4 regions of the Streptomyces sp. NBC_00377 genome follow, and region 1 is predicted to be linked to each of the others. Evidence: riboswitches for the same ligand, from Rfam matches in the RefSeq annotation. Region 1 holds a riboswitch; each other region holds the start of a gene.
What was found. Region 1 has a riboswitch for cyclic di-AMP ahead of OHS71_RS11525 (M23 family metallopeptidase). Riboswitches for the same ligand answer to the same signal wherever they lie in the genome.
Positions count from the first base shown of each region.

Region 2: another riboswitch for cyclic di-AMP. It lies ahead of OHS71_RS06575 (M23 family metallopeptidase); the one in region 1 lies ahead of OHS71_RS11525 (M23 family metallopeptidase).
Region 3: another riboswitch for cyclic di-AMP. It lies ahead of OHS71_RS22025 (M23 family metallopeptidase); the one in region 1 lies ahead of OHS71_RS11525 (M23 family metallopeptidase).
Region 4: another riboswitch for cyclic di-AMP. It lies ahead of OHS71_RS17550 (transglycosylase SLT domain-containing protein); the one in region 1 lies ahead of OHS71_RS11525 (M23 family metallopeptidase).

Region 1 is NZ_CP107958.1:2,554,523-2,561,711, reverse strand. It holds gene OHS71_RS11540 (DNA gyrase/topoisomerase IV subunit A) at 1-2,059, opposite strand, end outside; gene OHS71_RS11535 (M16 family metallopeptidase) at 2,328-3,677, shown strand; gene OHS71_RS11530 (M16 family metallopeptidase) at 3,674-5,062, shown strand; cyclic di-AMP (ydaO/yuaA leader) riboswitch at 5,265-5,434, shown strand; gene OHS71_RS11525 (M23 family metallopeptidase) at 5,449-6,192, shown strand; gene OHS71_RS11520 (GntR family transcriptional regulator) at 6,381-7,076, shown strand.
Region 2 is NZ_CP107958.1:1,486,030-1,493,218, reverse strand. It holds gene OHS71_RS06590 (DUF6126 family protein) at 1-82, shown strand, start outside; gene OHS71_RS06585 (tyrosine-protein phosphatase) at 230-1,027, opposite strand; gene OHS71_RS06580 (alpha-galactosidase) at 1,250-3,325, shown strand; cyclic di-AMP (ydaO/yuaA leader) riboswitch at 3,610-3,788, shown strand; gene OHS71_RS06575 (M23 family metallopeptidase) at 3,793-4,758, shown strand; gene OHS71_RS06570 (DUF6250 domain-containing protein) at 5,077-5,808, shown strand; gene OHS71_RS06565 (SGNH/GDSL hydrolase family protein) at 5,935-6,720, shown strand; gene OHS71_RS06560 (TetR/AcrR family transcriptional regulator) at 7,000-7,189, opposite strand, start outside.
Region 3 is NZ_CP107958.1:4,894,277-4,901,465, forward strand. It holds gene OHS71_RS22015 (dihydrofolate reductase family protein) at 44-1,171, shown strand; tRNA gene OHS71_RS22020 (tRNA-Met) at 1,243-1,316, shown strand; cyclic di-AMP (ydaO/yuaA leader) riboswitch at 1,642-1,808, shown strand; gene OHS71_RS22025 (M23 family metallopeptidase) at 1,818-2,837, shown strand; gene OHS71_RS22030 (aldo/keto reductase) at 3,049-3,993, shown strand; gene OHS71_RS22035 (PrsW family intramembrane metalloprotease) at 4,144-5,757, opposite strand; gene trmB (tRNA (guanosine(46)-N7)-methyltransferase TrmB) at 5,850-6,692, opposite strand; gene lhgO (L-2-hydroxyglutarate oxidase) at 6,764-7,189, opposite strand, start outside.
Region 4 is NZ_CP107958.1:3,900,458-3,907,646, forward strand. It holds gene OHS71_RS17545 (polyprenyl synthetase family protein) at 1-801, opposite strand, end outside; cyclic di-AMP (ydaO/yuaA leader) riboswitch at 1,507-1,718, shown strand; gene OHS71_RS17550 (transglycosylase SLT domain-containing protein) at 1,722-2,195, shown strand; gene OHS71_RS17555 (HAD family hydrolase) at 2,273-3,097, opposite strand; gene OHS71_RS17560 (GNAT family N-acetyltransferase) at 3,616-4,680, shown strand; gene OHS71_RS17565 (glycosyltransferase) at 4,797-6,095, shown strand; gene OHS71_RS17570 (polysaccharide deacetylase family protein) at 6,215-6,970, shown strand; gene OHS71_RS17575 (hypothetical protein) at 7,084-7,189, shown strand, end outside.

The sequences.
Region 1 (7,189 bases):
GCTGGGCGTCGTCGGCGATGAAGACCAGGTCCTCCTCGCCGGTGCGCAGCTCCACCGCGCCGACGATACGGTCACCGTCCTTGAGGGTGATGACCTCCAGCTCGTCCTTGTTGGTCGGGTAGTCGGGCACGACTCGCTTGACGACGCCCTGTTCCGTGCCGATGGCCAGACCCGGGGACGACTCGTCGAGCGTCGTCAGGCAGACCAGCGTCTCGTCGCCCTCCAGGGAGACGAACTCCGCCAGCGGGGCGCCGCCCGAGAGGTTCGGCGCCGAGGCCGTGTCCGGGAGCTGCGGCAGGTCGACGACGTTGATCCGCAGCAGCCGGCCCGCGGAGGTGACCGCGCCGATCTCCCCGCGTGCGGTGGCCGGTGCCGCCGACACGATCACGTCGTGCTTGGTGCGCCTGCCGTCGCCGTCCCCGTCGCCGTCCTCGGTGTTCGCCGTGAAGGGCTCGGCGTTCGCCGTACGGGCCAGCAGACCCGTGGAGGACAGCAGGACGCGACACGGGTCGTCCGCGACCTGGAGGGGTACGGCGGTGGTCGTGGCGCCCGACGACTCCAGCAGGACCGTACGGCGTTCGGTGCCGAACTTCTTCGCCACCGAGGCCAGTTCGGCCGAGACCAGCTTGCGCAGTTCCGCGTCCGAGTCCAGGATCCGGGTCAGCTCGGTGATCTCCTCGTTGAGCTTCTCCTTCTCCGCCTCCAGCTCGATGCGGTCGAACCGGGTCAGCCGGCGCAGCGGGGTGTCGAGGATGTACTGGGTCTGGACGTCCGACAGCGAGAAGCGCTCCATCAGGCGTTCCTTGGCCTGCGCGCTGTTGTCGCTGGAGCGGATCAGCCGGATGACCTCGTCGATGTCGACGAGCGCGGTCAGCAGGCCCTCCACCAGGTGGAGCCGGTCACGGCGCTTGCCCCGGCGGAACTCGCTGCGGCGGCGCACCACGGTGAAGCGGTGGTCGAGGTAGACCTCCAGCAGTTCCTTGAGGCCCAGCGTGAGCGGCTGGCCGTCGACCAGCGCCACGTTGTTGATGCCGAAGGACTCCTCCATCGGCGTCAGCTTGTACAGCTGCTCCAGGACCGCCTCCGGCACGAAGCCGTTCTTGATCTCGATGACCAGGCGCAGGCCGTGCGCGCGGTCGGTGAGGTCCTTGACGTCGGCGATGCCCTGGATCTTCTTGGCGCCGACCAGGTCCTTGATCTTGGCGATGACCTTCTCGGGCCCGACGGTGAAGGGCAGTTCGGTGATGACCAGGCCCTTGCGGCGGGCCGTGACGGTCTCCACCGACACCGTGGCACGGATCTTGAACGTGCCGCGGCCGTTCTCGTAGGCGTCCCGGATGCCGGAGAGGCCGACGATCCGGCCACCGGTCGGCAGGTCGGGGCCCGGAACGTACTTCATCAGGGCGTCCAGATCCGCGGCGGGATAGCGGATCAGATGGCGGGCGGCCGCGATGACCTCGCCCAGGTTGTGCGGCGGCATGTTCGTGGCCATGCCGACCGCGATCCCGGACGCGCCGTTGACCAGGAGGTTCGGGAAGGCGGCGGGCAGCGCGACCGGCTCCTGCTCCTGGCCGTCGTAGTTGGGCGTGAAGTCGACCGTGTCCTCGTCGATCGACTCGGTCATCAGGCTGGTCGCCGCGGCCTGGCGGCACTCGGTGTACCGCATGGCGGCCGGCGGGTCGTCGTTGCCCAGCGAGCCGAAGTTGCCGTGGCCGTCCACCAGCGGCACGCGCATGGAGAAGGGCTGGGCCATCCGCACCAGCGCGTCGTAGATCGAGGCGTCGCCGTGCGGGTGCAGCTTGCCCATGACCTCGCCGACGACCCGGGCGCACTTCACATAGCCGCGCTCCGGGCGCAGGCCCATCTCGTTCATCTGGTAGACGATGCGCCGGTGCACCGGCTTGAGGCCGTCACGGGCGTCCGGCAGGGCGCGGGAGTAGATGACCGAGTACGCGTACTCGAGGAAGGAGCCCTGCATCTCGTCGACGACGTCGATGTCGAGGATCCGCTCCTCGTACGAGTCGTCGGGCGGCGGGGTCTTCGTGCTGCGGCGGGCCATCGCTGCCGGCTCCTTGCTGGGGCGTGATACGGATCTGACGCGGACCATTGTGGACCGTGGCACTGACAGAGCGGGCGAGGCCCGGCGTCGGCCGTCCGGCCCGTACGCAGAGGCATCTCCTCCGCGGCTGCCCGCAGGCTACGCGATCTCGCTCTCGGCGTATGTCGTGCGGGAACTTCGCAGACCCTCCGCACGCTTGCATACAGTGGCAGGACCGGCAGGAAAACCGCGGTTTCGACGACCGCGTCCGCGATCGGAAGGGATGTACATGCCCATGGGTCACACGGCCACAGCCCAGGCAGGCTCCGGGGGCCTGACAGCGACCGAGCACCGTCTGGCCAACGGCCTGCGCGTGGTGCTCTCGGAGGACCACCTGACCCCCGTCGCGGCGGTGTGCCTCTGGTACGACGTCGGTTCACGCCACGAAGTCAAGGGGCGTACGGGTCTTGCTCACCTTTTCGAGCATCTGATGTTCCAGGGCTCCGGCCAGGTCAAGGGCAACGGCCACTTCGAGCTCGTGCAGGGGGCGGGCGGCTCGCTCAACGGCACCACCAGCTTCGAGCGCACCAACTACTTCGAGACCATGCCCACCCACCAGCTGGAGCTCGCCCTCTGGCTGGAGGCCGACCGCATGGGCTCGCTGCTCACCGCGCTCGACGACGAGTCGATGGAGAACCAGCGCGACGTCGTCAAGAACGAGCGCCGCCAGCGCTACGACAACGTCCCCTACGGCACCGCGTTCGAGAAGCTGACCGCCCTCGCCTACCCGGAGGGTCACCCCTACCACCACACGCCGATCGGTTCGATGGCCGACCTGGACGCGGCGACCCTGGAGGACGCGCGCGCGTTCTTCCGGACGTACTACGCGCCCAACAACGCGGTGCTCTCCGTGGTCGGCGACATCGACCCGGAGCAGACCCTCGCCTGGGTCGAGAAGTACTTCGGTTCCATCCCCGGCCACGACGGCAAGCCCGCGCCGCGTGACGGCGGACTGCCCGACGTCATCGGCGAGCAGCTGCGTGAGGTCGTGGAGGAGGAGGTGCCGTCCCGTGCGCTGATGGCCGCCTACCGCCTGCCCGAGGACGGCACGCGCGTGTGCGACGCCGCCGACCTGGCGCTCACCGTCCTCGGCGGCGGCGAGTCCTCTCGTCTCTACAACCGGCTGGTGCGCCGCGACCGTACGGCCGTCGCGGCCGGCTTCGGCCTGCTGCGCCTCGCCGGGGCGCCCTCCCTGGGCTGGCTGGATGTGAAGACGTCCGCCGACGTCGAGGTGCCCGTCATCGAGGCCGCCATCGACGAGGAGCTCGCCCGGTTCGCCGAGGAGGGCCCCACGGCCGAGGAAATGGAGCGGGCCCAGGCGCAGCTGGAGCGCGAGTGGCTCGACCGGCTCGGCACGGTCGCCGGCCGCGCCGACGAACTGTGCCGGTTCGCCGTCCTGTTCGGCGACCCGCAGCTCGCCCTCACCGCCGTCCAGCGTGTGCTGGAGGTGACGCCCGAGGAGGTGCGCGAGGTCGCCAAGGCCCGTCTGCGCCCCGACAACCGTGCGGTGCTCGTCTACGAGCCGACCGCCCCCGAAGCGCCCGCCGACCAGGACGAGAACGAGGAGACGGCCCGGTGACCGAGCTCGCCACGATGGACTTCCACCCCCAGCCCCGGGCGGGCGAGGCCAAGCCGTGGGCGTTCCCGGCGCCCGAGCGCACCGCGCTGGCCAACGGCCTGACCGTGCTGCACTGCCACCGTCCCGGCCAGCAGGTCGTCGCCGTCGAGGTCCTCCTCGACGCGCCCCTGGACGCCGAACCGATCGGCCTCGACGGTGTCGCCACGATCATGGCGCGCGCGTTCTCGGAGGGCACCGACAAGCACTCCGCCGAGGAGTTCGCCGCCGAACTGGAGCGCTGCGGCGCCACCCTGGACGCACACGCCGACCACCCCGGCGTCCGGCTGAGCCTCGAGGTGCCTGTCTCGCGCCTGCCCAAGGGGCTCGGTCTGCTCGCGGACGCCCTCAGGGCGCCCGCGTTCGCCGACAGCGAGGTCGAGCGCCTCGTCCGCAACCGCCTGGACGAGATCCCGCACGAGCTGGCCAACCCCTCCCGGCGCGCCGCCAAGGAGCTCTCCAAGGAGCTGTTCCCGGCCACCGCGCGGATGTCGCGCCCGCGCCAGGGCACCGCGGAGACGGTCGAGAAGATCGACTCGGCCGCCGTACGCGCCTTCCACGAGAAGCACGTCCGCCCCGCCACCGCCACCGCCGTGGTCGTCGGCGACCTCACCGGCGTCGACCTGGACGCGCTCCTCGGTGACACCCTGGGCGCCTGGACGGGGTCCTCGGCCCAGCCGCGGCCCGTGCCGCCGGTGACCGCCGACGACACCGGCCGGGTCGTCATCGTGGACCGCCCCGGCGCCGTCCAGACGCAGTTGCTGATCGGCCGGATCGGCGCCGACCGGCACGACCGTGTGTGGCCGGCGCAGGTGCTCGGCACGTACTGCCTCGGCGGCACCCTCACCTCCCGGCTGGACCGTGTCCTGCGCGAGGAGAAGGGCTACACCTACGGGGTCCGCGCGTTCGGCCAGGTCCTGCGGTCGGCCCCGGACGGCTCGGGCGCCGCGATGCTCGCGATCAGCGGCTCCGTGGACACCCCGAACACCGGTCCCGCTCTGGACGACCTCTGGAAGGTCCTGCGCACCCTCGCCGCCGAGGGGCTGACCGACGCCGAGCGTGACGTCGCCGTGCAGAACCTGGTCGGCGTGGCGCCGCTGAAGTTCGAGACGGCCGCGGCCGTCGCCGGCACGCTGGCCGACCAGGTCGAGCAGCATCTGCCCGACGACTTCCAGGCCACGCTGTACCAGCAGCTCGCCGCGACCGGCACGGTGGAGGCGACCGCGGCGGCCGTGAACGCCTTCCCGGTGGACCGGCTGGTCACCGTGCTCGTCGGTGACGCCGCGCAGATCAAGGAGCCGGTCGAGGCTCTCGGCATCGGCGAGGTGAAGGTCGTGTCGGCGGAGTAGATCCCGCCAACCACGCGCGCGTGCAGGGGCCCTGGTCGACGAGAGCGTCACCAGGGCCTCCGCATGTCCGAATTGAGGCGGACGCTGCCCGTCTGCCCTGTGGGATGCGCTACAAAAACCGGGATCCGTTTGAGGATTGAAACCCGCGCCGCTTAGCGTCATCCGGGCTGTTCGTCAGGCAGTGCGCCGCACCCGCGGCACCGGACAGTCATCGCCGAGTCCCCGTACGGCGCGAGCCAGGGGAGCCGGGGACCCACTTGTGAAGTCCCTGGGGTGAATCGGACGCCCGCGCGTGCAGCGCGAGGGGGTCCGTAGGAGACCTTCCTGCTCCGAACCCGTCAGCTAACCCGGTAGGCGAGAGGGAAGGAAAGGACACCCCCAACTTCATGGCGTTCACCTGCGCCACCGGGAAGCACCGTCGGCCCAGCCGGATGCAGCGCAGCGGCGTCCGCGCGGCGGGCATCGCGGCGCTCACCACCACCGGTGTCATGGCCACCGTCGCCTCCACCCCGGCCTTCGCAGCCGAGCCCACCCCTGAGCAGACCGGGCTGATCCCCGTGGTCACCGCCGGCGAGTCCGTCGTCGAGCAGATCGACGACCAGGTCGCCGTGCAGAAGCAGGCGGCCTTCGAGGAGGCCGCCCGCCAGGCCGCCGTCAAGAAGGCGGTGGAGGAGCGCGAGGCACGCGTACGTGCCGCCCGTGAGGCCGAGCGCAAGCTCCTCAACACCTTCGTACCGCCGATCACCGGTTCCTATGTCTCCACCGGCTACCAGGCCAGCAGCTCTCTGTGGTCCTCCGGCAGCCACACCGGCATCGACTTCCACGCCGCGAGCGGCACCTCCGTGCACGCGGTCGGCTCCGGCACCGTGGTCGAGGCCGGATGGGGCGGCTCCTACGGGAACCAGATCGTGATCAAGATGAACGACGGGACCTACACCCAGTACGGTCACCTGTCGTCCATCGCGGTGTCGGTGGGTCAGCACGTCACCCCGGGCCAGCGCATCGGCCTGTCCGGCGCCACCGGCAACGTCACCGGCCCGCATCTGCACTTCGAGGCCCGCACCACCGCGGAGTACGGCTCCGACATGGACCCGGTCGCCTACCTGCGCAAGCACGGCGTGAACGTCTGACGACCCACGGCGACAGATCGTTCTGCCCCGGCCTCCCGGCCGGGGCTTTCGCCGTTTCGGGGGCCTCCGCTGTCCAAAAAATATCCCCGGAATCCGGCTCGCCGTCGGAATTTCCCGCTCATTGCAATAGAGTCACGGAACACACGTCAATCATCGACGTTTCACGGGGATTAAGGCGGAGGTCCGTCATGCGTATTCCGGCGCACTCGGTGTGCACGGCCATTCGGGACGACATCGTCGCGGGTGTCTACGAGCGCGGCAGCCGTCTCACCGAGGAACTTCTCGCCCGCCGCTACGGCGTCTCCCGCGTTCCGGTCCGGGAGGCGCTGCGCACCCTGGAGGCCGAGGGCTTCGTCGTCACGCGGCGGCACGCGGGCGCGTGCGTCGCGGAGCCGACGGAGCTGGAGGCCGCGGACCTTCTTGAGATGCGCATGCTCCTGGAGCCGCTCGGCGCCTCCCGGGCCGCACAGCGCCGCACCGAGGCTCATCTGAAGGTGCTGCGCGGGCTCGTCCGACTGGGCCAGGAGCGGGCCCGGAGGGGCAACAGCGAGGATCTGCGCTCCCTGGGGAGCTGGTTCCACGAGACGCTCGCCCAGTCCTCGGGAAGCCACGCCCTGACGTCGATGCTCACCCAGCTGCGCCACAAGATCGCGTGGATGTACGCGGTGGAGGCGCCGGCGGACCCCGTGGAGTCGTGGGCGGAGCACGGCGCGATCGTGGACGCCGTGGCACGCGGCGACGGCGAGCGCGCGCGGGCGATCACGTCGCTCCACACCGAGCGCGCGACGGCCGCGCACCGGCTGCGCTTTTCCGGCGGCGCCGAGCGCCTCGACCGTGTGAGGACTTCGCAACCTCCCGTAAACATGACGGGCCTGCGGCATTAACAAGAGGGCCGTATACAAAGAGGGGATAATTCGCGGGGGATTATTTCTGCTGCCCGGGAACGGGAATGAAGAAGGGCTCGCCCGATAATTCGGACGAGCCCTTCGAGGTATCC
Region 2 (7,189 bases), 1.1 Mb from region 1:
CCGGCTGATCATCTACATCGCCGTCGGGCACCTCTTCGCGGGGTTCCTCTGGCTGCTGTTCGAGGTGGGCGCCAACCAGTAGAGCCCGAGGGCCGGGTGGGGCGCGGTGCGGGCCGGTGGGGCCCGGTCGGGGACATCGACCCGGTACGGCCCGGCCGACCCGTCGGGTCCCGGGGTGTGGTCCGGGTGCCGCGCGGGTGTCTTCGGGCCAGGGCGCCGGACCACGGCGTCAGTCGAGCAGCCGGTCCCGCAGCCGCTCGCGGGTCGCCGGAGTGATCCCGAGGCCCTGCTCCAGATAGGCGTCGACGCCTCCCCAGGTCGCCTCGATGGTCTCGAAGGCCGCGTCGAGGTACTCGGCGCGCGCGTCGAAGAGGGGGCCGAGCAGCTCCATGACCTCGGGGGAGTAGGCGGCGGAGGAGGTCCCGCTGCGGCGCACCACATAGCGGCGGTGCTTGGCGTTGGACTCCAGGTAGTCGGCGAGGATCGCCTCGCGCTCCACGCCCACGGCCAGCAGCGTCACCGCGACGGACAGGCCCGCGCGGTCCTTGCCCGCCGCGCAGTGCATCAGCGCCGGGACGCTGTCCTCGGCGAGCGAGCGCAGCACACGCGCGTGCTCGGCCGTGCGCTTCCTGATGATCGAGCGGTAGGAGGCGATCATCCGGCCGGCCGCCTTGCCGTCGCCGAGGATCGCGCGCAGCTGGTCGAGCTCGCCGTCCCGCACCATCTTCCAGAACTCGGCGCCGTCCGCCGGGTCCGACAGGGGCAGGTTCACATTGCGCACGCCCGGCAGCTCGACGTCCGGGCCCTCCAGCTTGTGGTCGGCGGCGTTGCGGAAGTCGAAGATCGTGTGCAGGCCCAGACCCGCGAGGAACGCGGCGTCCTCGTCGGTCGCGTGCGCGAGATGGCCGCTGCGGAACAGCACGCCGTGCCGCACCCGCAGGCCGTCGACGGTCGGCAGGCCGCCCACATCCCGGAAGTTGCGCACCCCGGCCAGCTCGGGCTCGGTCGACGGGACCTGCTGCGTCACGAAAGCTCCCTCCCTGTCGGGTCCGCGTCGGCGCGGCTCCGTGGCCGACGGGACACCTCCTCGACCATACGACATGGATTCCCGGGGCAACGAGTTGCCCACGGGCCGGTGCCCCGCACGTCTGACCAGGTGAAGAGTCGACCGGGGAAAGTTGCCCAGGGGGCCGACCGCATTCGATGATGTTGGTGCTTGATCGCACCTGTTCGAATTAGTGGGGGTTTGATGCCCGAGATCGCCGACAATGGCCGCACCTGGCTCCTTTCGGGGCCGACGAGCAGCTACGCCCTCCACCTCACCGAGGCCGACGAGCTGGTCCACCTGCACTGGGGCCCGGGCATCGCGCTCGCGGACGCCGAGGCGCTGGCCGCCCTCCCGCCGTCGCAGCGCGGGGCGTCCTTCGAGGCCCCGCTCGACGGCCGCGAGGAGTATCCCGTCGAGGGCGGCCCCCGCTTCGTCCGGCCGGCCCTGTCCGTGCGCACCGACGAGCGGCGCGGCACCGAGTGGTCCTACGAGGGCTTCGAGGCCGACGCCGAGGAGCTGCGCCTGCGGTTCCGCGACGCCGGTCTCGCCCTCACGCTGCACTACCGGATGCGGGGCGACGTCGTCGAGCGCTGGACGACCCTGCGCAACGAGGGGGAGGGGGCGTTGGAGCTGCTGCGCGCCGACTCCGCCACCTGGACCCTGCCCGAGCGTGACGACTGGCGGCTCTCCCAGCTGCACGGCCGCTGGGCCGCGGAGTCCCGGCTCACGCGATCTCCCCTCACCTACGGTGAGAAGGTCATCGGCAGCCGCCGCGGGCACACCGGGCACCAGCACCTGCCGTGGGTCGCCCTGGACACGGACGCGACGGAGGAGCGCGGCGAGGTCTACGGCTGCGCCCTCGGCTGGTCGGGTTCCTGGCGGATCGCCGTCGCCCAACTCCCGGACGCGCGCGTGCAGATCACCGGAGGCGTGGGGTACGACGACTCGGGCCTGCTGCGGCTGGCGGCGGGGGAGTCCTTCACCACGCCGGTCTTCGCCGGCCTGTGGAGCGACGCCGGCTTCGGCGGCGCGAGCCGCACCTGGCACGCCTACCAGCGCGCCCACATCGTCCCGGACGCCGGACAGGACCGGCCGGTGCTGTTCAACTCGTGGGAGGCGACCTACTTCGACATCTCCGAGGAGCAGCAGGGCATGCTCGCCCGGCGGGCCGCCGCGATGGGCGTGGAGCTCTTCGTCGTCGACGACGGCTGGTTCGGGGCGCGCACCGGTGACCATGCCGGGCTCGGCGACTGGCGGCCCAACCCGGACCGTTTCCCGAACGGGCTGAAGCCCCTGGCCGACCAGGTGCACGCCCTCGGCATGCAGTTCGGCATCTGGGTCGAGCCGGAGATGGTCAACCCGGACAGCGAGCTGTACCGGGCCCACCCCGACTGGGTGCAGTTCCAATCCGGACGAAAGCGTACGGAGTTCCGCAATCAGCTCGTACTGAATCTTGCGCGTGAGGACGTCCAGGAGTATCTCTGGGAGCAGCTTCACGGGCTCCTCTCCAGCGCGCCCGTCGACTATGTGAAGTGGGACTTCAACCGCTGCTTCACCGACGCGGGCTGGCCGGACGACCCCTACCCGCAGCGTCTGTGGGTCGACCACGTGCGTGCCCTGTACGGCCTTCTGGACCGGCTGCGGGCCGCGCATCCCGGGGTGGCCTTCGAGTCCTGCTCGGGCGGCGGCGGCCGCATCGACCTGGGGATCATGAGCCGCACCGACCAGGTGTGGACCTCCGACAACACCGATCCGCTCGACCGGCTCGACATCCAGCACGGCTTCAGCCAGATCCACCCCGCCCGGGTCATGGCGGCCTGGGTCACCGACAGCCCCAACACGCAGCTCAACGGCAGGGTCAGCTCGCTGCGCTTCCGGTTCGTCAGTGCCATGGCCGGGGTGCTCGGCGTCGGCGGAGATCTCTCCGAGTGGAGTGAGGAGGAGCTCGCCGAGGCGCGCGGGTGGGTGGAGCTCTACAAGGAGATCCGGCCCCTCGTGCAGCATGGCGACCTCTACCGGCTGCGGCCCCCGGCGGGCGGCCTGAGCGCCGTCCAGTACGTGCGCGGCGACGAGTGCGTCGTCCTCGCCTGGCTCCAGGCGCAGCGGTTCGGCGAACCGGTGCCGGCGCTGAGGCTGCGCGGACTCGACCCGGCAGCGTCGTATGAATGCCGTGAAACGGGTGAAGTCCACCGGGGTGCGGTCCTGCTGCATCACGGGCTGCGGGTGGGACTGCGGAGCGACCTCGATGCGACGGTTATCCGTCTGCGTCGCATCTGAGGCATCTGCCCGAATTAGTTCCTTCGTTACAACTCGCTCTGAAATGACGGAACCTGGAGAACCGTCACGTGAGCAGCGTCATATTCGTGACCGTGCGTCGTCGGTCATGTTCACGTAATGCGCGGGCATTCATGGGTGGTTGGTGGTACGCGAGTGTCTTCTTCAACGGAGTGTGACCGGGGATTCCCACCGAGGATCAAGCGAAACGCGTGAACCGTGCAACCTCTGCTTGTCCCTGTGCGTCCGAGTCGCTTACGTTCCACACCAATCCGGACGGACGCCGAATCCTGCCACCGCCCGGATCCCGCACACTCACCCGTGCATGGCAGGAGCGGGGGACCCACAGGCAGTACTGCCTGTTCCGGTCTCCGGAACAGGCTTTGGGGTAAAGCCGCGCCTCGGCGCGGCCGGGCATCTCCAGTCCGCACCCGACAGCTCACCTCGCAGGCGCCGGAGAGGAATTCGCCATGCCCGCGAAGGGTAAGCACCGCCGTCCCAAGGCTCAGCGCCTCACCCGCTCCATAGCCGTCGCCGGAACTGGCGGCGCCGCGCTCGCCCTTCCGCTCATGGGCGCCAGTGGTGCCCATGCGGCGCCCACGCAGTCCGTCGCGCAGTCGGCTTCCCAGGCCGTTCCGGAGAAGGCCGTGCAGTCCGTGCCGGTGGCGCAGAAGGCGGCCAACGCCACCAGCGCCAAGACCTACACCGTGCGGTCCGGCGACTATCTCTCGAAGATCGCCGACGAGCAGAACGTCAGCGGCGGCTGGCAGAAGCTGTACCAGGACAACCGGCAGGCCGTCGGCAGCGACCCGTCGCTGATCCACCCCGGACTGAAGCTCTCGATCGGCAGGAAGGCCGCCACGACCGGCGGCTCCGGCTCGTCGTCCGGCTCGTCCTCGAAGTCGTCCTCCTCGTCGAAGACGTCCGGCAGCAAGGCGTCGCCCTCCTCGTCGTCCGGCTCGTCCTCCTCGAAGGCGGTCACCCGGGCCGTCGAGAGCAGCAGCGGCGGCAACAGCGCCGATTCCAGCGGTTACGTCCTGCCGGTGGCGGGCGCCACCGTCGGCACCGCGTACCACACCGCCGGCAGCATGTGGTCCAGCGGCTACCACACCGGCACCGACTTCGTCGTGCCGACCGGTACCTCCCTCAAGGCCGTGGGCGCGGGCACCGTCGTCTCCGCGGGCTGGGGCGGCGCGTACGGCAACCAGGTCGTCATCAGGCTCGCCGACGGCTACTACGCCCAGTACGCCCACCTGTCGCAGCTCTCCGTCTCCGCCGGCCAGACCGTGACCCCGGGCCAGCAGGTCGGCCTCTCCGGTGCGACCGGCAACGTGACCGGCCCGCACCTGCACTTCGAGATCCGGACCGGGCCGGACTACGGCTCCGACGTGGACCCGCTCGCCTACCTCCGTTCGCACGGGGTCTCCGTCGGCTGACCCCCGCGACGACCCACCGCCTGACGCGCGGCCGAAGGCCGGACCCGTGGAACACGCCGTTCCCGGGTCCGGCCTTCGGCGTGTCCGGGACCAGATCCAGATCCGGGTCTGGGTCCGGCGGCTCGGATCCGGGTCTGGGTCCGGCGGGTCGGGATGAGGCACCGCCCGACGCGGCGGTCGATGACGGGTCTGCGCGACGCTGATCGTTCTGTTGCGTTCTCGTGGCGGTCCTTTTCGCCCCATCGACAGGCGGGCGGGGTGGGGACACAGTGGTCTCCGTCGAGGAGCAAGCGCTTTCCATCAAAGGAGCCGACCGGCATGACGACCACCCGGAGGGCATTCGTGACCCTCGCAGCCGGATCCACCCTGGCCGCCGTCGCGCCCGCGGGCGCCGCGAGCGCCGCCGCCGCGAGCGCCTGGCCCCGTCCGTCCCGCCACCGTCGCCCGATCGCCCACGACGACTTCCGGCACGGCCTGCGCCAGTGGGCCGTCGAACTGGAGAGGGGCGGGACGGTCACCGCCTCCCGGGGCGCCCTGGAGGTCGACGTGCCCGCAGGGGCGACCATCTGGTTCAAGCAGCCGCTGCGCGGACCGTACGTCATCGAGTACGTCGCCACGCCGGTCTCCGCCGGCGGGGCCAACGACCGCGTCTCCGACCTCAACAACTTCTGGAACGCCGTCGACGTCCGCTCCCCGGAGGATCTCTTCGCCACCCCGCGCGGCGGAGCCCTCGCCGAGTACGACCACCTCAGGACGTACTACGCCGGCTACGGCGCCAACACCAACACCACGACCCGGCTGCGCCGCTACGTCGGCGAGGCGGGGATCCGACCGCTGATCTACGACTACACCGAGCCGCTGCTCGTCGCGAACGAGCCGAACCACGTCCGGATCGTCTCCGACGGCCCGGTCGTCCGCTGGTGGAACAACGGCCGGCTCGTCTTCGACTACACCGACCCGGAGCCGTACACGGGCGGGCACTTCGCCTTCCGCACCACCTGGAGCCATTTCCGGATCAACGACTTCCGCGCATGGTCCCTTATTCCCTGATTGGCAAATCCTTTAAGGGTGTCTTATCTCACCGCCCGTCAACTCCTTCCTACGATCGCGTAGGTCACATTCGAAGGTGAATGATGAACCGCTGTGGCAGACGATTCGAAGAGTGACATCAGATCAGTGATCGGGTCGTACGTGGCGGTGGGGGACAGCTTCACCGAGGGCGTCGGCGACCCCGGCCCCGATGGGGCGTTGGTCGGCTGGGCGGACCGGTTCGCGGTACTCCTCGCGGACCGGCGGCCCGAGGGCGACTTCAACTACACCAACCTCGCGGTCCGCGGAAAGCTGCTCGACCAGATCATGGAGGACCAGCTCACCCGGGCGGTTGAACTCGCCCCGGACCTGGTCTCCTTCTGTGCGGGCGGCAACGACATCCTCCGTCCCGGAACCGACCCGGACGAGGTCGCCGAGCGTTTCGAGCGCGCGATCTCGGCCCTGACCGCCGTGGCCGGCACCGTCATGGTGACGACCGGCTTCGACACCCGTGGCATCCCCGTGCTCAAGCATCTGCGGGGCAAGATCGCCACGTACAACGGACATGTCCGCGCCGTCGCCGACCGGTACGGCTGCCCGGTGCTCGACCTGTGGTCCCTGAAGTCCGTCCAGGACCGCAGGGCCTGGGACGGCGACCGGCTGCACCTCTCCCCGGAGGGGCACACGCGCGTGGCGCTGCGTGCCGGACAGGTCCTCGGCCTCGAGGTGCCGGCCGACCCGGAGCAGCCCTGGCCGCCGCTCCCGCCGCGCGGCACGCTCGAGGTGCGGCGCGACGACGTCCACTGGGCGCGCGAGTACCTGGTGCCGTGGATCGGACGCCGGCTGCGCGGAGAGTCCTCGGGCGACCACGTGACCGCCAAGGGCACGCTGTCGCCGGACGACATCAGGATGCGGATCGCGGCCGTGGCCTGAGCCGTCGGCCGCTCGCACCGGCGGCGGGCCGTGAACGACGTACGACAGGCCGCTCCGCCGGCGAGGTGATCGCACGGGAGTGATGCCCGGGCGGGGCCGGGTGCGGGTGCCGGGACGACCGCACCCGCACCCGGCCCCGCCCGCCGGCACCAACCCCGCAGCCGCGCATCCGGCAGCCTCAGGACAGGTGCGGTCGGGGGGCCGGGCCGAGCGCCGTACCGGCACAAGGGCCGGCCGGACGACGGCCCGCTCCGCCCGGGCTCGCGGACAGGCGGCGCCTCAGCGCTTCTGGGCGCCCAACATCTCCGCTTCCAGGCCGAGTTCGCGGGCCAGCGCCTGGTCGACCCACTCCTGGGCGCGGGCCCGGGACACCGCACCCGCGTAGGACGTCAGCTGTACCGCGAGTCCGTCGAGCAGGGCCGTCAGACGCAGAGCCGTGCCGGCCGGGTCGGGGCAGGAGAACTCGCCC
Region 3 (7,189 bases), 2.3 Mb from region 1:
GCGCCGTCAGACCGCCGTCGGACCGAGCCGGGGAGCCGCGTCGATGCCGTACCCGTACGTCCTGCTGTCCGCCGCCGTGTCCCTCGACGGATACCTGGACGACACCACGCCCGAACGTCTGCTCCTCTCCAGCCGCGCCGACTTCGACCGCGTGGACGAGGTACGGGCCTCCGTCGACGCCATCCTCATCGGCGCCGGCACGATCCGCGCCGACAACCCCCGGCTCCTGGTGAACTCCCCGGAGCGGCGCGCCGCCCGGGTGGCCGCCGGACGGCCGCCCTACCCGCTCAAGGTCACCGTCAGCGGCTTCGGCGAACTCGACCCGGCGGCGAACTTCTGGCACACGGGCGGCGAGAAGGTCGTGTACACGACGGAGAAGGGCGCCGAGCGGGTCCGGGCGCTCGGCATCGCGGCGGACGCCGTCGCGCTCGGCCCCGAACTGGACTGGCGCCGTCTCCTCGAACACCTCCACGATGTCCGCGGTGTACGGCGCCTCATGGTCGAGGGCGGCGGAACCGTCCACACCCAGCTGCTCCAAGAGGGCCTCGCCGACGAACTCCAGCTCGTCCTCGCCCCGCTGTTCGTGGGCGACCCGCACGCGCCCCGGCTGTTCGGCCCGGGCGCCTACCAGGGCGGACGGCTCCGCCTGGTGGAGACCCGGCGTATCGAGGACGTCGTCCTGAACCGCTACGAGCCCACCGCACCCGGCGCCGGCCTGCTGCCCGTCGCGGCCGACCGTCACTGGCTGGCCCTCGCCTGCGCCCTCGCCGCCGACTGCCCGCCGTCGCGGACCGCTTTCAGCGTCGGCGCGGTGATCGTGGCCGCCGACGGCACGGAGCTGGCGCGCGGCCACTCCCGCGAGGCCGGCGACCCGGTCGTGCACGCCGAGGAGGCAGCCCTCGCGAAACTCGACCCCGCCGACCCCCGTCTGCCCACGGCCACCGTCTACAGCAGCCTCGAACCGTGTGCCCGCCGCTCCTCCCGCCCCGCCCCCTGCGCCCGGCTCATCCTCGACGCGGGGGTGCGCAGGGTGGTCACGGCCTGGCGCGAGCCGGACACCTTCGTCACGGAGGCGGACGGAACCGGCCTGCTGACGTCCCGGGGCGTCGACGTCCTCGTGCTCCCGGAGTACGAGGAGCGGGCGAAGGGCCCGAACGGCCATCTCCTCTGAGGCCGCCGGAGCCCCACGGGACAACCGATGTGCTTTCTGCCCCGCTGATGGCGTACAGTTGTGTTCATCGCCGCGGGGTGGAGCAGCTCGGTAGCTCGCTGGGCTCATAACCCAGAGGTCGCAGGTTCAAATCCTGTCCCCGCTACTGATAGGCCGAAGGCCGGAATCCGAAAGGGTTCCGGCCTTCGGTGCGTTCACCGACCGCTCCCTCACTCTTGGTGACCGGTCGACCGCCCAGCGCATAACGACTGAGTCACCATCAAAACTCCTGTGACTACCGAGGCGTTTCCAGGGCATGTCGAAGCGCCTTCGGCGCGTGGTCAACTCGCCCGTTTTTCACCACTGGTGGCCTGAAAGGTCCAGGCCAGAAATGTTGTTGATCAAGAAGAACGGCTTGGAATCCCGCCCCCGGGTCTATTAACGTTCGATAACGCAGCGCGGTCGTCCCAGCCGGCACAAGAGTCGGCTCCGTGCGGCACGTGCCGAATCCCGCAAGGGAACCGGGGAACCACCACCTTGGGGTGAATCACGCGGAAGCCGTCGTGAACTCGCAGAGTCCACGACCGGTATACGCGCGTAGGAGACCTTCCCGCTCCGAACCCGTCAGCTAACCCGGTAGGCGACGGAAGGAAAGGAGTGCGCCCGCGTGGCGTCCAACCCGCCTGCCCCCGAGGCCCCGTACGCGCCCAGCCGGTCCACCGAGACCTTCGGCTACGGCGACTACCGCACCGACGAGGGCCCGTGGGAGGAGTGGAACCCCACCGCGGACTCCATTCGCCCGGTACGCGGCAAGCACCGCGTGGCCAAGCAGCGCGGCGGCGGATTCGCCCGCAGCTCCACCGTCCTCGGCGTCGGCGTCATTGCCGCCGTCAGCGCGGGCGGCATGGCCAGCGCCAACACCGGCAAGGCCCCGGTCTCCATCTCGATGCCGGACCTGCCCAACGTGGGCTCGCTCATCTCCGACGACGAACCCGCCCAGGAAGCCGCGCCGGCCCTCGCCGGGTTCGGCTCCGAAGCGGCCGTGGACGCCGACGAGAGCGTCGCCGACGCCGGTGAGGCCCTGCGCAGCCGGATCATGGCGCAGGCCGAGTCTCAGCAGTCACAGGTCGAGGTCAAGGCCCTCGCCGCGGCGGCCAAGGCCGAGGCCGACGCCGTCACCAAGGCCCAGAAGGAGGCGGAGGCCAAGGCCGCCGCCGCGAAGAAGAAGGCCGCCGAGGAAGCCGCCGCGAAGGTCGAGGCCGCGCGCCTGGCCGAGCTGGCCAAGCAGTACACGCTGCCCACCTCCTCGTACACCATCACCTCGACCTTCGGTCAGGCCGGTTCCCTCTGGTCCTCCGGCTACCACACGGGCCTCGACTTCGCCGCGCCCACGGGCACGCTCATCAAGGCCGTCCACAGCGGCACCATCACCGAGGCCGGCTGGGCCGGTTCCTACGGCTACCGCACCATCCTGACCCTGGACGACGGCACCGAGCTGTGGTTCTGCCACCAGTCGTCGATCAGCGTCAGCGTCGGCCAGAAGGTCGCCACCGGTGACGTCATCGGCCGGGTGGGCGCGACCGGGAACGTCACCGGAGCCCATCTCCACCTCGAGGTCCACCCGGGTGGCAGCTCCGACGGCATCGACCCGGCGGCCTGGCTGCGCGGCAAGGGCCTCAACCCCTGAGCCGTCCCCCTCCGACACCCCGGGCGGTCCCTCCTCGGACACGCCGACCCGGCTCTCCCGACCCGCTGACGCAGCCCCGCAGCCCTGACGCCTTCCGCGTCGGACGGCTGCGGGGCTGCGCCATTCACCGGCGCACTTCACCGGCGCCGTTCACATGTTCTTCGCGTCACGCCCGGAATGGGCCGGCCACCGGCGTCCGTTGAAACGGAACATGACTTCTCTTCGCCGACTCGGCTCCTCCGACCTCGAGGTCTTCCCCCTGTCCCTCGGCGGCAACGTCTTCGGCTGGACCGCGGACGAGGCGGCCTCCTTCGCCGTACTCGACGCCTACACCGCCGCCGGCGGCAACTTCGTGGACACCGCCGACTCCTACTCGGCGTGGGTCGAGGGCAACAGCGGCGGCGAGTCCGAGACCCTCATCGGCAAGTGGGTGAAGGCCCGGGGCAACCGCGACGACGTCGTGATCGCCACGAAGGTCAGCCAGCACCCCGCGTTCCCCGGTCTGTCCGCCGACAACATCAAGGCCGCCGCCGACGCCTCGCTCCGCCGTCTGAACACCGACCGCATCGACCTCTACTACACGCACTTCGACAAGCCCGAGGTCCCCGTCGAGGAGATCGTCGGCGCGCTCGACGAACTGGTGACGGCGGGCAAGGTGCGCCACATCGCCGCCTCCAACATCTCGCCCGAGCGTCTCCAGGAGTCCCTGGAGTTCTCCGACCGCGAGGGCCTGGCCCGGTACGTCGCCCTCCAGCCCCACTACAACCTGGTCTCGCGCGACACCTACGAGGGCGGCCTCCAGGACCTCGCCGCCCGCTTCGGCCTCGCCGCCGTCCCGTACTCCGCGCTGGCCTCCGGCTTCCTCACCGGCAAGTACCGGCCCGGTACGACCGTGCAGAGCCCCCGGGCCGCCGGCGCCGCCAAGCACCTGGAGACGGAGCGGGGCCGGAACGTCCTCACCGCCCTGGACGAGATCGCCCAGGCCCACGACACACAGATCCCCACGGTCGCCCTGGCGTGGCTCGCGGCCCGGCCGACGGTGGCAGCCCCGATCGCGTCCGCGCGCACGATCGAGCAGCTGCCGGCACTGCTCGGGGTGGCACAGCTGGAACTGACCCAGGATGAACTCACCCGACTGACCCGAGCCTCGGCCTGACCCGGGCTCCGGTCTGACCCGGGCTTCGGCATCACCTGGGCGTGGGCCTGACCCGAGCTCCGGTGTCGGCTCTACCCGCGTTGGGTCGACCTGCGTCGGTCCGACTTGCCTCTGACCGGCCCGCGTCGGCCTGACCTGCTGCGGCTCGGCCTACTGATGCGGGTGGGGGTTGGGACGGGGCCCCGCCGGAAATCCTTGCCCCGGGCCAGGTCCGGGGCCGGGGCCGGGGCCGGATTCGTACCCGGGGCCGGTCTCGAATCCGGGTCCGGGTCCGGGTCCGTGCGCTGCGGGGTATCCGTATCCCGGTCCCGCCGGGTGCGCGTACCCCGGAGCTGCCGGCTGGGCGTATCCCGGTCCTGCCGGGTGCCCGAATCCGGCGCTGTGGCCCTGGCCGTATCCCGGTCCCTGGCCGTACGCCGGTCCCTGGCCGTACGCCGGTGCGTGGCCGTACGCCGGTGCCTGGCCGTGAACCGTCCCCCGGCCGTACCCGTACACCCCCTGCACCGGCCAGGGCGGCGCGACCACCCGTACCGGCGGGGCCGTCATCCGGGCCGCGTGGTCCAGCGCGGGGCGGGCGATGTCCTGGCGGCGCCACAGTTCGTTGAGCAATTCCCGTTCCCGAAGGACGAAGTCGGCGTCGGCCCGTCCCCGGCGGCCGCGGTGCCTCAGGAACGCGAGGGACGTGGCGTACGCCTCGTACCGCGCGACCTCCCGCGCCGCGGGCCGGCCCAGGTGGCGGCCGGCGTACTCGCGGGCCAGCCGCCGGGCACGCATCGAGCCGAGCGCGTACGGCTCGGCCGGCATGAGCCAGCCCGCGGCCGCGTAGGCGGGCAGCTCCTCGCGCACGGTGCGCAGCTCGCGTTGGCGTGTCCACACCGCCAGCCAGGTGAGCAGCCCGAACGCGGGCACCATGAAGGCCGCGTACACCGCGAAGAACCCGAACTCGCCGAACGACGAGGAGCCGTTCCACAGGGCGTGCATGCCCATCGCGAGGAGCAGCCCGCACAGCGGGAGCAGCACGCGCCGCAGGTGCTGACGGTTCCCGGAGAGCGCGGCGACGCCGAAGCCGATGCCGGTCAGGACGGTGAACAGGGGGTGGGCGAACGGCGACATGATGACGCGTACGAAGAAGGTCGCGGCGGTCACGGACGCGATGCCGGTGTCGCCGGTGAGCTGGTCGGTGCCGAACGCGGTGCCGAGGTAGAGGATGTTCTCGGTGAAGGCGAAGCCGGTGGCGGTGAGCCCGGCTATGACCACGCCGTCGACGATCCCGGTGAAGTCCCGTCTGCGGAAGAGGAACACCAGCAGGACGGCGGCGGCCTTGGCGGACTCCTCGACGACGGGCGCTATGACGGTCGCCCCGAGGGTGTCCGCGCCGGACGGGTCGGCGGTCGCGGTCGCTATCCAGCGGGTCGCGAAGCTGTTGGCGATGATGGCTATCAGGGCCGCCGCGCACGCGCCCCAGGCGAAGGCGAACACCAGGTTCCGCCAGGGGCCCGGCTCGACCCGGTCGAGCCAGCGGAAGGCGGCGACCAGCAACGGCACGGGCAGCACGGCGAGCCCGAGCCCGACCAGGAATCCTTCCGTGCCGGTCTGTTCGCGCACCAGCGCGAGGATGACCAGACCGGACAGCGCGAGCAGGGTGATCAGCGCCCCGTACCGGACCGACCTGCGCTGCCACCAGTGAGCGTGGCGCAGCACACCGTCCTCGGGCGCGCCGCCGGGATGCGGCGGATGGGGCGGGAACGGAGGACTGAAGGCCACGGCATCGACCCTAACGAGGGAGGGGACTGTGGTGGAGGGGGAGGTCGGTCGGTGATCCCTTGGTCGATCCCTTGATCGGGGCCTTGCCCCGGTCAGAGATCCCCGGGCCGGACGCGATGCTGTACGCGGCGGAACAGCAGATCGTTCACGACGTGACCCTTGTCCAGCCCCTGTCCCTCGAAACGGGTCAGCGGCCGGAACTCGGGCCGGGGCGCGAACCCGCCGTCGGCCCGGGTGTTCTCGAAGTCGGGGTGCGCGGTCAGCACCTCGAGCATCTGCTCGGCGTACGGCTCCCAGTCCGTGGCGCAGTGCACGACCGCGCCGGGCTTGAGTCGCGTCGCGGCCAGGTCGAGGAACTCCGGCTGGATGAGGCGCCGCTTGTGGTGGCGCTTCTTCGGCCAGGGGTCGGGGAAGTAGACGCGCAGCCCGTCGAGCGAGTCCGCGGGCAGCATCTCGCGCAGCAGGATGATCGCGTCGCCGTTGGCGACCCGGATGTTGGTCAGCCCGGTGCGGTCCGCGAGGTTGAGCAGGTTCCCCTGGCCGGGCGTGTGCACGTCCACCGCGAGGATGCCGGTGTCCGGGGCGGCGGCGGCCATCTGCGCGGTCGCCTCGCCCATGCCGAAGCCGATCTCCAGCACGACGGGACGGTCCGCGCCGAACAGCTCGGCGAGGTCCACGGGGTGCCCGTCGATGTCGAGCCCCCACTTGGCCCACAGCCGCTGCAACGCGTCGGCCTGCCCGGCCGTCACCCGGCTGCGCCGGGGCTGGAAGCTTCTGATCCGCCGCTCGAAGTGCGACCCTGCGGGATCGGCCCTGGGCCCGTCGGGGAACCGGGGCTCCCCCTTGGCGCGGGTGTGCCGGACGGACTCGCCCGGGTGGTGCTCGCCATCGGGAAAGGGCTGGGGGGCTTCGGGGGTGCTCACGGAATCAGACACAGTGCGGTCGATTTTACGGCGCGGCCGCACCTGCCCGCCGCCCCCCGCCGGAAGGTGAGACGTCCGGCCGCTCATGCGCCCGCCAGCGCTCCCAGGGCCCGTCGCGCCACCTCTCGCCCGATCGGCAGCGAGGCGGTGGCCGCGGGCGAGGGAGCGTTCAGGACGTGGACCGCCCGCGCTCCCTCGCGTATGAGGAAGTCGTCCACCAGTCCTCCGTCCCGGAGCACCGCCTGCGCCCGTACCCCGGCCGTCGCCCGGACCAGGTCGGCCTCCTCCACCGCCGGAAGCAGTCGGCGCACCGCGTCCACGAACGCCCCCTTGGACACCGACCGGCGCAGCTCCCCGGCCCCGTACCGCCAGTGCTGCCGGCCCATCCGCCACACTCCGGGCCAGGTCGCCGTCGCCATTGCCTCCCGGGGCCGTACGACGCCCCACCCGTACCCCTCCCGGGCCAGCGCCGGCACGGCGTTGGGTCCGATGTGCACGCCTCCGTCGAT
Region 4 (7,189 bases), 1.3 Mb from region 1:
CAAGGCGATGTCCTCGGGCAGGGACAGGCGTGCCGCCCGCTCCCGCAGCCGCAGCACGGGCAGCGTGGGAACGCCCTCGCGCAGGTCCGTCCCCGGCGTCTTGCCCGACTCGTGGGAGTCGGACGCGATGTCCAGGACGTCGTCCGCCAGCTGGAAGGCGACGCCGAGCCGCTCTCCGTACTGCGTCAGCACGTCGACGACCGTCTCGTCGGCGCCCGACATCATCGCCCCGAAGCGGCAGGCCACCGCCACCAGCGAGCCCGTCTTGCCGCCGAGCACGTCGAGGTAGTGATCGACCGGGTCCCGCCCGTCCGTGGGACCCGCGGTCTCCAGGATCTGGCCGGTGACCAGCCGCTCGAACGCCTCCGCCTGCACCCGCACCGCCTCCGGCCCGAGGTCGGCCAGGATGTGGGAGGCACGCGCGAAGAGGAAATCGCCGGTCAGGACGGCGACGGAGTTCCCCCAGCGGCTGTTCGCGCTGGACACCCCGCGCCGCACGGCGGCCTCGTCCATCACGTCGTCGTGGTACAGCGTGGCCAGGTGGGTCAGCTCCACCACGACGGCCGAGGGCACGACACCCGGCGCGTAGGGGTCCCCGAACTGCGACGCGAGCACCACGAGCAGCGGCCGGAACCGCTTCCCGCCCGCTCGTACGAGGTGCTGGGCGGCCTCCGTGATGAACGGGACCGCACTCTTGGTGGCCTCGAGCAAGCCTTCCTCGACAGCCGTCAATCCGGCCTGGACATCGGCTTCCAGAGCCTGGTCCCGCACGCTCAGCCCGAACGGCCCGACGACGGTCACGAGGGGTCTCCTGTCTGCTGGTGTCTACTGGCGATTACGCGGTTTGTCGATAGGTCTCTGCCATCACTCAAGTCAGCGTATCCGGTCACGTTTCGATCACCGATAGCCCCCACGTCCGCCGGGCTCGAATGGCCCGCCCCGGAGGTGCCACGCAGGCCAGGCGGTATCGGATCACACCCGATATGTTTTTGATCAGCTCAGATGAGCGGACATCAATAGAATTGCCGGGATGTGTTGATTCATGTCCCGCGCCGAGGGTGCCACCACTCCGGCGGGGCGGCCCTCCCCTTCCGCGTGACGATGATCACGGCCTCCCCTTCGGGACCCTTCGGGACCCCAGGGGACTCTCCGGGACCCTTGGGGATCTTTCGGGACACCCTCCCCGAGGCCCCCTGCGTACCGGCCCTGCACCCCGCTTCCCACCTGGCACCCACCGCCGGTGCTTTAACGATGAGTTGGACCTAATGCCCGATTAGCCAGTCTTGTGAACGCTGGTGAGTTGGCTCACTCCGCACAGTGGCCCACCGGAAGATCACCCTTCACCGATTCTCCGCACTCCCCAAGCGAGTTGAAGCTTTGCACCAACAAAGGATCAAGCACCCCATAGGTCACAGACCAAGGTCAATAGGGGTCATCTGTGAATCCGGTACTTGTTCCGGACATGTGCTCTCGCATACGTTCCCGGCCTGTCGGGCGGAACGCCGAATCCTGCCGCCGCCCGAACCACCCATCCAGAACGCTCGGCAGGAGCGGGGGAACCAGGTAAGCCGCCGAACCGGAAGTCGGGACGTCTCGGATAATTCAGACGTTTCGCACAGCCGGTACGGCTCGGGGTGAAGTCGCGTCCGTCAGGAGGCGACCGGGCAGCTCCCGCCCGAACCCGACAGCTCACCTCGCAGGCGCCGGAGAGGAAATTCGTCATGCCCGCTGCCGCTCAGCCGCGCCGCAACCGTCTCGTCCGCACGCTCACCGTCGCCGTCACCGGCGCGGCCGTGCTCGCCCTCCCGCTCATCGGCGCGACCAGCGCCTCCGCGGCGACGCCGACCGTCACCACCGCCTCCAGCCTCGGCTACGCCAACAACCTCGACGGCTGGATCCGCGCCTCCCTCCAGGTCATGGGGCAGCACGGCATCCCGGGGACGTACAACGGCATCTACCGCAACGTCATCCGCGAGTCCTCGGGCAACCCCCAGGCCATCAACCTCTGGGACTCCAACGCGGCCGCGGGCATCCCGTCCAAGGGGCTGCTCCAGGTCATCGACCCGACCTTCCGCGCCTACCACGTCGAGGGCACGTCCTGGGACTCGTACGACCCGGTCGCGAACATCACCGCCGCGTGCAACTACGCGGCCGCGCGGTACGGCTCGATCGACAACGTGTTCGGCGCGTACTGACCTTCCCGTCGGTACGGCCCGTCGGCACGGACGGTTCCACAGGGACTGACCGCTTCAGCCGGTACGGACCGCCCCGTTCACGGAAACAGTCGTTCGAGGACGACGGCCACGCCGTCGTCCTCGTTCGACGTCGTCACCTCGTCGGCCACCGCCTTCAGCTCGGGATGGGCGTTGGCCATGGCGACTCCGCGGGCCGCCCAGTCGAACATCGGGATGTCATTGGGCATGTCCCCGAAGGCGAGGGTGTCCTCGGGCCGCAGCCCCAGGACCTCGGCCGCCAGGGCCAGACCCGTCGCCTTGGTGATCCCGCAGGGCTGGAGTTCGACCGTGCCCGGCCCTGACATGGTGACGGTGGCCAGCGAACCGACCACCGAACGGGCCGTGGCCGCCAACTCGTCGTCCGACAGGCTCGGGTGGCGCAGCAGCACCTTGCTGATCGGCTCGCACCACAGGTCGTCGCGCCGCCCGACGCGCAGGGCGGGCAGCGTCGGGTGCGGCATGCGGTAGCCCGGCTCGATGAGCGTCAGCCCGTCGACACCGTCCTGGTCGACGGCCGCGTAGAGCTGCCCGACCTCGGCCTCGATCTTGCCGAGCGCGGTCTCGGCCAGCTCCCGGTCCAGGGTGACCGACCACAGCAGACGGTCCGCGCCGACGTCGTACAACTGCGCGCCCTGCCCGCACACCGCGAGCCCCCTGCTGTGCAGCCGGTCGAGCAGTGGGCGCACCCGGGGCGCGGGCCGTCCTGTCACCACCAGGTGGCGTGCGCCGGAGTGCACCACCCGCGCGAGCGCGTCGAGCGACCGGTCCGAGAAGGTGTCGTCGCCGCGGAGCAGCGTTCCGTCCAGGTCGGTGGCGATGAGGGAGTACGCGGTGCGCGCGGCATATGCGGTGGGTGCGGCCATGATCAGAGAATACGGATCCCACACCCCTCGGGTTCGACGCGAACCGGACGACGGTCATGTCCTGTCCGGTTCTGCCAACTCCCCTTGCAGGACTGGCTTTGTACGACTGCCGGACGACTGGCTGAAGACTGACTGCGGCTGCGGCTGCGGCTGCGGCTGCGGCTGCGGCCACCGGTTGCCGGTTGCCGGTTGCCGGTTGCCGGTTGCGGAAGACGGTGGGACCGGCCGGGAGCCGATGGCCGGACCGGCCGGGGACCGGCGGGGCGATCGCGGGTCGGTGGCGGGCCGACTGGGGACGACGGCGGGTTTATCACGGCCCGCTGACGGCGAACCGGCGGTTGCCCGACCCGGGGGAACGGCTTGCCGCCACATCGCCGGGTAGCGGATGGTTGACGGCCTCTGCACCGGTTGGCAACAACTTGGGATGCTACCTACCGCGATGACAGGTGGAGCGGTACCGTCCAGGTGTCCAGGGGGGACTTGATCGGGGGGTCAGGTTGAGCAGTGGGCGCATTCGTGTGCTGAGGCCGCAGGACCTCGGCGAGGGGGAGAGGGAGCGGTGGCGCGCGCTGCGTGCCGCGTCGGCGCTTCCGCGAAACCCCTTCATGGAACCGGAGTTCACCGACGCCGCGGGCCCGGTACGGCCGCACGCGCGCGTGGCGGTGGTGTACGAGGGGCGTGAGCCGGTCGGCTTCCTGCCCCACGAGCGGGGCCGGCTCGGTCAGGGCCGGGCACTCGCGTACGGCGTCGCCGACGCTCAGGGCGCGGTGCTGGCCCCGGGTCTCGGACTGAACGCCGGCGAACTGATGCGGGCGTGCGCCCTGTCGAGCTTCGCCTTCGACAACCTGGAGGCGGAACAGGGCCTGTTCACGCCGTACGCGGCCGAGGAGTACGCCTCCTATGTCATCGACGTCGAAAAGGGTTACGAGACCTACGAGTCCGTACTGCGTGCCCAGTCGCCCAAGTTCCTGAAGACGACGTTGGCCAAGGAGCGCAGGCTCGGCCGTCAGGTCGGGGAGTTGCGGTTCGTGTTCGACGAACGCGATCCGGCCGCGCTGCGCACGCTCATGGCATGGAAGTCGGCGCAGTACCGCAGGACAGGCCGTCGCGACCGTTTCGCGCAGGAGTGGATCACCCGGCTCGTGTACGCGCTCGCCGAGACGCGCGCACCGGAGTGCCGCGGCACGCTCTCCGTCCTCTACGCCGGCGGCCGGCCGATCGCCGCGCACTTCGGCCTGCGTTCGTCGACCGTCCTGGCCTGCTGGTTCCCTTCCTACGAACCGGAGTTCGCGAAGTTCTCGCCCGGCCTGGTGCTGCATCTGCGGATGGCCGAGTCGGCCGCCGCCGAGGGCATCGGCCTGCTCGACCTGGGGCGGGGCGCGGCCGAGTACAAGGACTCGCTGAAGACCGGGGAGATCCCCGTCTACGAGGGTGCGTGGTCGCGACCGGGGGTGGGCGCGGCGCTCCACTGGCTCAGCCGTGAGCCGTCCCGCCGGGCACACCACTTCGTGCGCAACCGGCCCGGGCTCGCCGCGGCGGCCGCACGGACCCTGAAGAGTGCGGGCCGACTGCGCCGGTCGTGACGGTCACCCCCGCCACGACGCCCGGGCCCCGGCCCGGCGGGAACGGTGTGTCCGGTGAGCGCTTTCGGATCACGACGGTCAGCACGCTCAGGACGGTCATGAGACAAGGGGGGTTCATGTCCCGCGCAAGAGGGGTGCAGCAGGAGATGCAGAGGTTCCTCGGCATCCGGCCCGTACAGGTCGCCGAGCTGGAGCTGGACGGCAGCGGTGTGCTGAGACCCGGTCCGGGCAGCCCTCCCGTCACGCCCGGTGAGGTGTTCGTGCTGGTCAGACGCGCGGGCCGACCGATAGGGACGCTGCTCGCGCAGGTTCCGGAGGGCACGGATCCGAAGTCGGTCCTCCTTGACCTGGCCGCTCGGAGGCACGGAGACGCAGGACCTGCGGGTGGTCCGGCGCCTGCTCCGGCACGCGGTCCGGCCCGCGTGCCGTTCACCACGGTCGTCGTCGCCACCCGTGAGCGCGCCGAGAAGCTCGCGCATGCCCTCGACTCGCTGCTCGCGCAGGACCACCCGGACTTCGAGATCGTCGTCGTCGACAACGCGCGCGTGACGCACGCGACCCGGGACCTGGTGCGGCGCAAGTACGCCGAGCGTGTGCGGTACGTGACCGAACCGATGCCGGGGCTCGCCGTCGCGCACAACAAGGGCGTCGGGGCCGCCCGGGGCGAGGTGATCGCCTTCACCGACGACGACGTCGTGGCGGACCCGCGCTGGCTCACGGAACTCACCGCGCCCTTCACCGCCGACCCGGGTCTCGGCTGCGCCACCGGCCTCATCCTGCCGGCCCGGCTCGGCACCCCTGCCCAGGTCCTCCTGGAGAGCCACGGCGGCTTCGCCAAGGGCTTCACGGCCCGCACCTACGACCCGAAGGAGCCGCCCGCCGACGAACCGCTGTTCCCGTTCACCGCCGGCCGCTTCGGCTCCGGCGCCAACATGGCCTTCCGTGCCGAGGTGCTGCGGGCGGTCGGCTGCTTCGACCCGGCGACCGGCGCGGGCACGCTCGCGCGAGGCGGCGACGACCTCTACGGGTTCGTCCGCGTCCTGGCCGACGGTCACCGGCTGCACTACACCCCACGGGCCCTGGTCTGGCACCACCACCGTGAGACCTGGCGGGACCTGGAGACGCAGGCGTACGGCTACGGCGCCGGCCTCACCGCCTACCTCACGGCGATCCTCGTCAACCGTCCCGGCCTGCTTCCCGCGTTCCTGGCCCGCCTGCCCCGGGGGATCGCCCACGCGCGGACGCTGACGGCCGGCAGGGAGGCGGGGGCCACGGCGGGCGGCTCGCCCGGCGGACACGACGACCGCAGCCACGCCTGGCCAGGCCGGCTGTCCCGGCTCCAGCGGCGCGGCATGCTCTACGGGCCGGTGGGCTACCTGCGGGCCAGGCGCGCGTGGCGAGGTGCAGCGCGATGACGTCGTCCGCGCACAGAGCCGACGCGAACCACATCGACGGCAGCGGCAGCGGCAGCGGCAGCGGCAGTATCGGTGCCCGCGGGGTGGGCTGCATTCCGGTGTTCCTGTACCACGCGGTCATGGACGATCCGCCCGGCTGGATCGCCGAGTTCACCATCAGCCCGAAACAGTTCGGCGAGCACCTGGACGCCGTCGTGGACAGCGGCCGTACGCCCGTCACCATCAGCTCGCTCGCCGACCACCTCGCCGGGCGGGCGCCGCTGCCGTCCCGCCCGGTGCTGCTCACCTTCGACGACGGTTTCGCCGACCTGCCCGGCGCGACCGCCGAGGCCCTGGCCGGGCGCGGGCTGTCAGCGACCGCCTACCTCACCACCGGAGCGATCACGCGAGGCGGGCGCAGCCTGCTGCCGTCCGCTCCGATGATGACGCTGGAACAGGCGGCGGAACTCGAGCAACACGGAGTGGAGATCGGCAGCCACACCGTCACCCATGCGCAGCTGGACACCCTCGGGCCCAAGGCACTCGCGCACGAACTGCGTTCTTCGCGTTCGGTGTTGGAGGACGCCCTCGGGCATGACGTCCGCCATCTCGCCTACCCGCACGGCTACAACAGCGCTCGGGTACGGCGTATGGCGGCGGCCGTGGGCTACGAGACGGCCACCGCGGTGCGGCACGCGCTCAGTTCGGACCGCGACGAGCACTACCGCATCGCCCGGCTGATCGTGCGCCGCAGCCACACCGTCGCCGATGTCCAGGGCTGGCTGGCGGGCTCGGGCGCCCGGGTGGCCCCGTACCGCGACAGCCCCAGAACCGTCGGCTGGCGGTGGTACCGCCGCGCCCGCGCCGTCGTGCGGGGACCCGTGTTCGCCGGCTGAGCGGAGGCCGAGCGAGCCGGTGAGGGGGCTGAGGCGGGCAGTCGAGTTCGACGATTTTGGTGTGAAAAGAAGAGAAAATTCCTATAGTTGGCATGGGGGAGGGGAGCCTCGACGTGCAACAGAACGTACCTGTGCCGAGCACGCCCGCGCCGAGCACAGATTCAGGGAGCACGCCTTTACCGAGCACCGAGAGCAGTGAGCTGCCCACCCCCGACCGCT